2 regions of the Streptomyces sp. NPDC107454 genome follow, and region 1 is predicted to be linked to the other one. Evidence: riboswitches for the same ligand, from Rfam matches in the RefSeq annotation. Region 1 holds a riboswitch; the other holds the start of a gene.
What was found. Region 1 has a riboswitch for ZMP and ZTP ahead of ACZ69M_RS17660 (glycine hydroxymethyltransferase). Riboswitches for the same ligand answer to the same signal wherever they lie in the genome.

Region 1 (4,622 bases):
CCGCGAATCGTCCGGGCTGGTCACGGACGAGTACGCCCGCTTCCTGCCCCACGTGATCCTCTAGGCGGCTCCGGCGGAGCGCTCAGGCACCCAGCACCGCACGCAGCTGAGCCAGCCCCCAGTCCAGGTCCTCCTTGCTGATGACCAGCGGCGGGGCGATCCGGACCGTGACCCCGTGGGTGTCCTTGACCAGGACACCCCGGTCCATCAGCCGCTCGGAGATCTCGCGTCCCGTGCCGTACTCGGGGGCGATGTCGACGCCCGCCCACAGCCCCCGCCCGCGCACCGCCGTGACATGCCCCGAGCCCGTCAGCAGCCCCAGCTCCCGGTGCAGATGGTCACCCAGTTCCGCGGCGCGCCGCTGGAACTCGCCCGACCGCAGCATCGCGATCACCTCGAGCGCCACCGCGCAGGCCAGCGGGTTCCCGCCGAACGTCGACCCGTGCTCACCGGGCCGGAACACCCCGAGCACCTCCCTGCTCGACACCACCGCCGACACCGGTACGACCCCGCCCCCGAGCGCCTTGCCCAGGACGTACATGTCCGGCACCACGCCCTCGTGCTCGCACGCGAAGGTGCGGCCCGTGCGACCAAGACCGGACTGGATCTCGTCCGCGACGAAGAGGACGTTCCGTTCGCGCGTCAGGTCCCGCACCCCGGCGAGGTAGCCGGGCGGCGGCACCAGCACGCCCGCCTCGCCCTGGATCGGCTCCAGCAGCACCGCGACCGTCTCCTCGGTGACCGCCGCCCGCAGCGCGGCCAGGTCCCCGTACGGCACGATGTCGAAGCCCGGCGTGAACGGCCCGAAGTCCGTCCGTGCCTCCGCGTCCGTGGAGAAGCTGATGAGCGTCGTCGTACGGCCGTGGAAGTTGTCGCTCGCCACGACGATCCTCGCCCGGCCGTCGGGGACGCCCTTGACGCGGTACCCCCACTTCCTGGCCGTCTTCACGGCGGTCTCCACCGCCTCCGCGCCCGTGTTCATCGGCAGCACCATCTCCATGCCGCACAGCTGCGCGAGCTGCGCGCAGAAGTCGGCGAACCGGTCGTGGTGGAAGGCCCGCGAGGTCAGCGTCACCCGCTCCAGCTGCGCCTTCGCCGCGTCGAGCAGCCGCCGGTTGCCGTGGCCGAAGTTCAGCGCCGAGTAGCCGGCCAGCAGGTCGAGGAAACGGCGCCCCTCGACGTCCGTCATCCAGGCCCCGTCCGCCGTCGCCACGACGACCGGCAGCGGGTGGTAGTTGTGCGCGCCGTGCGCGTCGGCCGAGGCGATGAGTCGTTCGGTGGTGGTCACGGGATCTCCGTTTCCTGCAGCGCGGGGACCGCTGCCGCACGGGGGGGCGGGCTCGTGGCTCCCTTCCTATCGTCGCTCGCACGGTGGACGCGGCGGGACACTCTGCGGCTACCGCCGCGTGGCCGGTGATCCGGCGCGCCCGGTAGGCTGGCCGACGGGGCCGTGACTGGCGCGCTGGGATGGGATCGACCATCGGGGAGCGGTCCCGTGAACTGTGTGCCGTGCGCCTGGGCCGACCCGTGAACGCTGAACGCCACGTCCGGAGGCCGTCAATGCCCGAGCCCCTTTCCACCGAGTCCACCGCCTTCCGCAGCGCCCTCGACGTGATCCGGGCCGTGGAGCCCCGCGTCGCCGACGCCATCGGCCAGGAAATCGCCGACCAGCGCGACATGCTCAAGCTGATCGCGTCGGAGAACTACGCCTCCCCGGCCACCCTGCTGGCCATGGGCAACTGGTTCAGCGACAAGTACGCCGAGGGCACCGTCGGCCGCCGCTTCTACGCCGGCTGCCGCAACGTCGACACCGTCGAGGCCCTCGCCGCCGAGCACGCCCGCGAGCTCTTCGGCGCCGAGCACGCCTACGCCCAGCCGCACTCCGGCATCGACGCCAACCTGGTCGCCTTCTGGGCCGTCCTCGCCGCCCGCGTCGAGGCCCCGGCCCTCGCGAAGGCCGGCGTCCGCAACGTCAACGACCTCTCCGAGGCCGACTGGGCCGAGCTGCGCCAGGCCTTCGGCAACCAGCGCATGCTCGGCATGTCCCTGGACGCGGGCGGCCACCTCACCCACGGCTTCCGCCCGAACATCTCAGGAAAGATGTTCGACCAGCGTTCCTACGGCACCGACCCGGCCACCGGCCTCATCGACTACGAGGCGCTGCGGACGTCGGCCCGTGAGTTCAAGCCGCTGATCATCGTCGCCGGCTACTCCGCCTACCCCCGTCTGGTGAACTTCCGGATCATGCGGGAGATCGCCGACGAGGTCGGCGCGACCCTGATGGTCGACATGGCGCACTTCGCCGGTCTGGTCGCGGGCAAGGTCCTCACCGGGGACTTCGACCCCGTCCCGCACGCCCAGATCGTCACCACCACCACGCACAAGTCGCTGCGCGGCCCGCGCGGCGGCATGGTCCTGTGCGACGAGAGCCTCGCCGAGCAGGTCGACCGCGGCTGCCCGATGGTCCTCGGCGGCCCCCTCCCGCACGTCATGGCCGCCAAGGCCGTCGCGCTCGCCGAGGCTCGCCGCCCCGAGTTCCGCGACTACGCCCAGGCCGTCGTCGACAACGCCCGCGCCCTCGCCGAGGGCCTGATGCGGCGCGGCGCCACCCTGGTCACCGGCGGCACGGACAACCACCTCAACCTGATCGACGTCGCCTCCTCCTACGGCCTCACCGGCCGTCAGGCCGAGTCCGCGCTGCTCGACTCGGGCATCGTCACCAACCGCAACGCCATCCCCGCCGACCCGAACGGCGCCTGGTACACCTCCGGCATCCGTATCGGCACGCCCGCGCTGACCACCCGTGGTCTGGGCACCACCGAGATGGACGAGATCGCCGGTCTCATCGACCGCGTCCTCACCGCCGCCGAGCCCGGCACCACGGCCAAGGGCGCCCCGTCCAAGGCCCAGCACGTCCTGGACCCGAAGATCTCCGACGAGATCTCCCACCGCGCCACCGACCTGCTGGCCCCGTTCCCGCTCTACCCGGAGATCGACCTCGGCTGACCCACCTCCTGGTTCAGAGGTCGATCAGCTCCTGTCGTGGTTCCCGCGGCGGTCCGGCGCCCTCGCGCCGGGCCGCCGCGCGGCGTGCCAGGAGGGTGCCGCCGGCCCCGAGGAGCAGACCCGCTCCCAGCCCGGGCAGCACCCATCGCGCACGCTCCCCGACACCCCGTTGCGAGGCCGGTGCGCCCGCGGCGTCCTCGATGAGCCTCCCGCGCCCCACCATCCGCTCGAACACCGAGCGCGACGCGCGGTGCCAGCGGATGTCGTCGTCCACCACGTCGGGCGAGGGGTCCGTGCGTACCCAGGGTGTGCCGTCCGCGGCCAGGAACAGCTGGTCCTGGCGCCCCATGGCGACATCGCCCCCCGGCGCGCTGTCGGTCTGCGGCCAGCCCCCGACCCCGCTCAGCCCCCACAGCACGGTGGCCCGTACCGGCGGGAAGCCGCCCGCCGTCCACGCGTCCGGCACCCGCTCCGTCCCCATGTAGGTGGGAGTCAGCAGGTCCCACAGCCGCGTGAAGTCCCGCTCCCCGGAGTGCAGCGCGGTCGTGCGCCCCGTGCCGCCCTCGATGACCACGGCCATGTCCGGCCCTCTGTGCCCCGCGGCCGGTGCGAGAGCTCCCGCCGGGTGCGCCGCCGGCACGGCGAGCACCACACCCGTGAACACCGCGATCCCCGCTCCCACCCGTCTGCCTCGGCCCGCCATGCGTGTCCCCCGTCCGCCCCCAGCACGTGCCTCGAGTATCCGCCCGGGTCCTCTCTCCGGGGAGAGCTCTGTTCCCACCTGTTCCCGAGCTCCCGGGTGCACCTGAGAGAATGGTGAACATGGCCTCTGAACGTCCCCGCGTGCTCTCCGGAATCCAGCCCACAGCAGGCTCGTTCCACCTCGGCAACTACCTCGGCGCCGTCCGCCAGTGGGTGGCCCTGCAGGAGTCCCACGACGCCTTCTACATGGTCGTCGACCTGCACGCGATCACCGTTCCGCAGGACCCGGCGGATCTGCGCGCGAACACCCGGCTCGCCACCGCGCAGCTGCTCGCCGCCGGTCTCGACGCGGACCGCTGCACGCTGTTCGTGCAGAGCCATGTCCCCGAGCACGCCCAGCTCGCCTGGATCATGAACTGCCTCACCGGCTTCGGCGAGGCCTCCCGCATGACCCAGTTCAAGGACAAGTCCGCCCGGCAGGGTTCGGACCGCGCGTCCGTCGGCCTGTTCACGTACCCGATCCTCCAGGTCGCCGACATCCTGCTCTACCAGGCCAACGAGGTCCCGGTCGGGGAGGACCAGCGCCAGCACGTCGAGCTCACCCGCGACCTCGCCGAGCGCTTCAACGGCCGTTTCGGCGAGACCTTCACGATCCCGAAGCCGTACATCCTCAAGGAGACGGCGAAGATCTACGACCTCCAGGACCCGTCGATCAAGATGAGCAAGTCGGCGTCCACGCCGAAGGGCCTCATCAACCTGCTCGACGAGCCGAAGACCACCGCCAAGAAGGTCAAGAGCGCGGTCACCGACACGGACACCGTCATCAGGTATGACAGCGAGCACAAACCGGGTATCAGCAATCTGCTGACCATCTACTCGACCCTCACCGGTACCGGTATCACGGAACTGGAGGA
Region 2 (4,622 bases), on a different contig from region 1:
TCGACACCGAAGCGCTACGCCGGGGCATAGAGGGACACAGTGCGGCGGATCTCCTGTCGCTCTACGCGGACGACGCGGAAATGACCATCGTCGACCGCAACACCCAGCCAAGCCACCCGATGATCAAACACGGTCGCGGCGAGATCGCCGAGATACTCAACGACGTCTACAGCCGCGACATGACCCACAAGTTGGAAGAGTGTGTCGTCCAGGGCGACCACGTCGCGTTCACCGAGTCCTGCCAGTACCCGGACGGCGTGCGGGTACTCGCCAGCTCGATGATCTCGCTGCGGGACGGCAAGATCGTCGAACACACGCTGCTCCAGGCATGGGACGAGTAGGAAGGAACTGGCCGAAGGTCCAGATCAACTCTCGCCTGACCTGGACCTTTTCGGCGAAGGTCGCGATGGGTCGCTCGCGCTCGCAGCGGCCTCTGCTGCCACGACCAGTTTCCGCAGCAGGTCTGCGAGCGTCCGCTTCTCTGCTGGAGTCAGTACTGCGAGCAGCGCGTTCTCACCCCGGTCCTCCGACACCGCGTGCTGTTCGAACGCGGCGTATCCGGCGTCGGTGAGCCGCACATCCACACGACGCCGGTCGGCCGTGTGGTGGGTACGGGCGATCAAGCCGTCCTCCTCCATCGGACCCAGCCGCGCCGACAGTGCGCCGCGGGTCAGCCCGAGCATGTCGGCGAGCTGCGAGGGGCTCGCCGCGTAGGGCGGGCCGAGTCTGCGCAGCATCAGCAGCACCTTGAACTGCCAGTGCTGCAGCCCGTCGGAGTCGAGCACGTCCCGACGGGCCTGAGCCGCGTGCCGGGCCAGGATCGCGAGCCGGACGAAGATCTCCTCCTTGACCGGGTCCATCCAGTCGAGTTCCTTCGCCCAGACCGCGACGTGCCGGTCGACCGAGTCCGCCGCCGACGCCCGCCCCCGAGCGGACTTCGGCTCTTCCGCCCTCACGTCTCCCGCCTTCACGTCTTCCATGCGCCACTCCGTAGATAGTTTTCTTGTGGATAGTTTTTCTGATTACTACTTTCCCTGCCATGACGAACACCGCAAGTACCCTTCGTACGGCCGTACCGCTCGACGAACTCATCGCTGTAGCAAGGGAGTTGAGGATCGGCGCTCGTTGGGAACGCGCTACGCGCCTGCTCGACTCGGCCGAGGCGTCCGATCCGAGGTCCCGTGCCCGTCTCGCCCTGGCCGCCGCCGAAGTAGCCCTGGAGAGCGACTGGTTCGGCGGGACCGCCCTGGCGGGGCCACGGCTCGCCGCCGCCGAGGAATTCGTCGAGGTCCTCGGCGCGAGCCCCGGCGGGAACCCCGCCCATGAGGCGCACTCCGGCATCCGCTGGGATCTGGACTTCCTCCGGCTGCGCCACGGCTACCTCGGGCAGGTGCGCGTCGACGGTGTTTTCCGTGCCGGACCCGAAGGCAAGGACCCGGACGCGCTGGCCGCCCTCCGCACACACGCCGAGCGGCTCCGCGGCCGGGCCCCGGACGAGGTGCGCCGGGGCTGGGCCGAGATGTATCTGGGCCTCGTCGCCGACAATCTCTTCGCCGAGCGGGACGTCGCGCCCGGCCACTACGAAGCCGCGCTGCGTGCCGGTGAAGCGGGTGAGGCAGGTGAAGGCGGCTCACACGACTGCGGTGACGATCTGCTCGTCCGTGAAGCGCTGCGGCACCTCGGCGATCACGACCACGATCACGGTGACCACGCACGGGCACGGGAGCGCTGGAGCAGGGCGACCGAGCTCGGCGCCCGGGCCGGGACCGTCCCGGGCACCCTCTCTCAGCAGCTGCTCCTGGCGGTAGTGGCGCGCGACGCGGGCGACGAGGCCGGTGCCGTCGCGCTGGTCCGCGAGATCGCCCGCTGGGCCAGGGCCATCGGCGCCGTGACCACCGAGGCACAGGCCAGGGGGTTCCTGGCCGGGGTCGACCCGACGGCGCCGCCCGCTCCCGCCGAGTCGGACAGCTGATCGTACGAGCTACTCTGGTCGCGGGCCGTGACTGGCGCTGAGGTGGAATACCACCGGGGAGCGGCCTGACGAACGGGTCTTTGCCGCGCGCCTGGGCGATTGTGTCAGCGACGCTCAGGAGTAGCTCATGTCCCAGGCCCAGCTCATGGACGGCGCGGGTCTCGCGCGCCGCGTCGTCGAGGAGACCGCGAAGCGCTCGGCCGCACTCACCGGGCGCACGGGGATGGCTCCGTGTCTCGCGACGGTGCTGGTCGGCGAGGATCCCGCCTCGGTCACCTACGTCCGGATGAAGCAGAACCGCAGCCGCAAGGCCGGCATCGAGTCCCGGCACGTCGCCCTGCCCGCCGACACCACCACCGCCGAGCTGGTCGACACGCTGAAGGCGCTGTCGGGCGACCCGACCGTGCACGGCATCCTGCTCCAGCACCCCGTCGGGCCGCACATCGACGAGCGGGCGGCGTTCGAGGCCATCGCGCCGGAGAAGGACGTCGACGGGGTGACGCTCAGCTCGTACGCGGCGATGAGCTTCGGGCTCCCGGGGTTCGTGTCCTGCACCCCCGGCGGCATCATGCGGCTGCTCGACGCGTACGACGTCGACCCGGCGGGCCGGCGCGCCGTCGTGGTGGGCCGCAGCGCGATCCTCGGCAAGCCGGTCGGGATGCTGCTGCTCGGACGCGACGCGACGGTGACGTACTGCCACTCGCGGACGACCGGTCTCTCCTCGGTCGTCCGCGAGGCGGACATCGTGGTGGCCGCCGTGGGCCGGCCCCGGCTGATCCGCGGTGAGGACATCAAGCCGGGAGCCGTCGTGATCGACGCGGGTTACAACGCCGGGAACGTCGGCGACGTCGACTTCGACACCGCCCGCGAGCGGGCCCGGCTCATCACGCCGGTGCCGGGCGGTGTCGGTCCGATGACGATCGCGGTCCTGCTGGAGCAGACCGTGACCGGGGCCGAGCGCCAACTCGGCCTCCGGTAGAGCGTTTCGGCCTCACCTACCGCGTTTCGGATTCCGCTACAGCGTTTTGGGTTCGCTCACGGGACGTCGGTCCGCTCAACGCATCCACGCGCTGTACGACATCACGTCCCCGGCCTTGACGCCGTACTCGGGATCGTCCTTGGTGACGGTGTCCTCGATCCCGAGTACGGCGCCGCTCCTCGGGTCGAGGACCAGCATCCGGCGCACGGAGTGCGCGGCGTCCTCGTACACGTACGCCTGTCCCTGCCTGCCCAGCCGGTCGGTGACCGCTCCGGCCGGGCGCAGGCCCTTCGCGTCGGCGAGGACGCGGACGAGCGCGGCGTCCTCACGGGCACCCAGCGTCCAGTTGTTCAGCAACTCGGCAACAGCATCGAGAAGTTGGGATGTACCCATGGCCTCGACGCGGTCGATCTCCTCGAGGTAGGCGCGCAGCCGCTCGGCGTCGTGCGGCGGCCGGGCCACCGGCGGGGCGTCGCTCCAGCTCGGCGGGTAGGTCTGCCGGCTGAGGACGTGCCCGTCCTCGACCGTGCGGGGGACGGGGTCGGCGTCGGTGACGACCGGCCTGCCCGGATGACGGGGGTCGGTCGCCACGACGAGTTCCGTGTGACTGCCGTCGGCCTTCCAGCGGACCACGCGTTCCGCGGGGAGGGTGATCGGCGGCCGGGCCCCGGGCCCGGAGGTCAGACTCATGCTCCAGGTCTGTACGTGGGTGCCCTGGACGAGCCGCTGCGAGCCCGCGGAGGCGGCCACTCGGTCGGCGAGCCGGTCCAGGGGTACGGGGGTGGAGCCCGCCTCGACGATCAGCGGGCGGGGTGCTGCCACGGCCGGGGTGGTGGTCGATCCCGACAGCGTGAGCGTCAGGACGACGACACCGACGGCGGCCGCGGTGCCGACGCTCCAGACCCAGCGGCGCAGCGGGCGGGGGCTCTTGCGCTGCCGTTCGCCGTGCAGCAGGTGGTTGAGGCGGCGCTGCGCGTGCTGGTCGAGGGGGCGGTCGTGGAAGCGGGGGTCGGTGGCCGGCACCGGGTTGGCGCGGCGCAGGATGTCGAGTTCGTCAGCCATGGCCGTGCTCCTTCGGGGCGTCGCGGCGGGGCGAAGCGGTGCCGCCGGCCACGGTGATGTGCATACGGTCGATCTCGGCTCTGAGCCGGCGGCGGGCGCGGTGCAGGCGCATGGCCGCGGCGCGGGTGCCGCAGCCGAGGGCGACGGCGACCTCGTCGACGCCGAGTTCCTCCCAGGCGGTGAGGCGCAGTACCTCCTGGTCGGCCGGGGAGAGCCGGGCCAGCGCCTCGTGCACCCAGTCGCCGGGCGACGCGGAGTCGGGGCTGTCGACGACCTGTCTGCCGTGCGCGCTCTCGTCGTTGCCGATCCGGTCGAGGAGCCTGCGGCGGCGCCCGTAACCGCGTACGGCGTTGGCCAGGCAGTGCCGCGCCACCCCGTACAGCCAGGGAAGCGGGGACGGCGGGAGGTCGGACCGGCGCCGCCAGGCGACGGTGAAGACCTCCGCCACCACCTCCTCCACATCACTGCCCCGGCCGTCCAGTCGCCTCGCCACGTAGCGGCTGACCGCCCAGTAGTGCTCGCGATAGGCAGCGGCGAAGGTCTCGTCGTTGCTCATGATCCGTAAGTGTCCGGCAGGTGCGCGATCGTCACAGGTGCGGGTGTGACGCT

Region 2: another riboswitch for ZMP and ZTP. It lies ahead of ACZ69M_RS11685 (bifunctional 5,10-methylenetetrahydrofolate dehydrogenase/5,10-methenyltetrahydrofolate cyclohydrolase); the one in region 1 lies ahead of ACZ69M_RS17660 (glycine hydroxymethyltransferase).

The regions. Positions count from the first base shown of each region.
Region 1 covers NZ_JBVJPA010000006.1:435,226-439,847, forward strand. Annotated here, with positions in the region: gene ACZ69M_RS17650 (glutathionylspermidine synthase family protein) at 1-64, shown strand, start outside; gene rocD (ornithine--oxo-acid transaminase) at 83-1,288, opposite strand; ZMP/ZTP riboswitch at 1,441-1,528, shown strand; gene ACZ69M_RS17660 (glycine hydroxymethyltransferase) at 1,510-3,006, shown strand; gene ACZ69M_RS17665 (hypothetical protein) at 3,020-3,709, opposite strand; gene trpS (tryptophan--tRNA ligase) at 3,829-4,622, shown strand, end outside.
Region 2 covers NZ_JBVJPA010000004.1:318,118-322,739, reverse strand. Annotated here, with positions in the region: gene ACZ69M_RS11700 (nuclear transport factor 2 family protein) at 1-341, shown strand, start outside; gene ACZ69M_RS11695 (MarR family winged helix-turn-helix transcriptional regulator) at 366-980, opposite strand; gene ACZ69M_RS11690 (hypothetical protein) at 1,040-1,972, shown strand; ZMP/ZTP riboswitch at 1,990-2,076, shown strand; gene ACZ69M_RS11685 (bifunctional 5,10-methylenetetrahydrofolate dehydrogenase/5,10-methenyltetrahydrofolate cyclohydrolase) at 2,100-2,951, shown strand; gene ACZ69M_RS11680 (CU044_5270 family protein) at 3,027-4,013, opposite strand; gene ACZ69M_RS11675 (RNA polymerase sigma factor) at 4,006-4,569, opposite strand.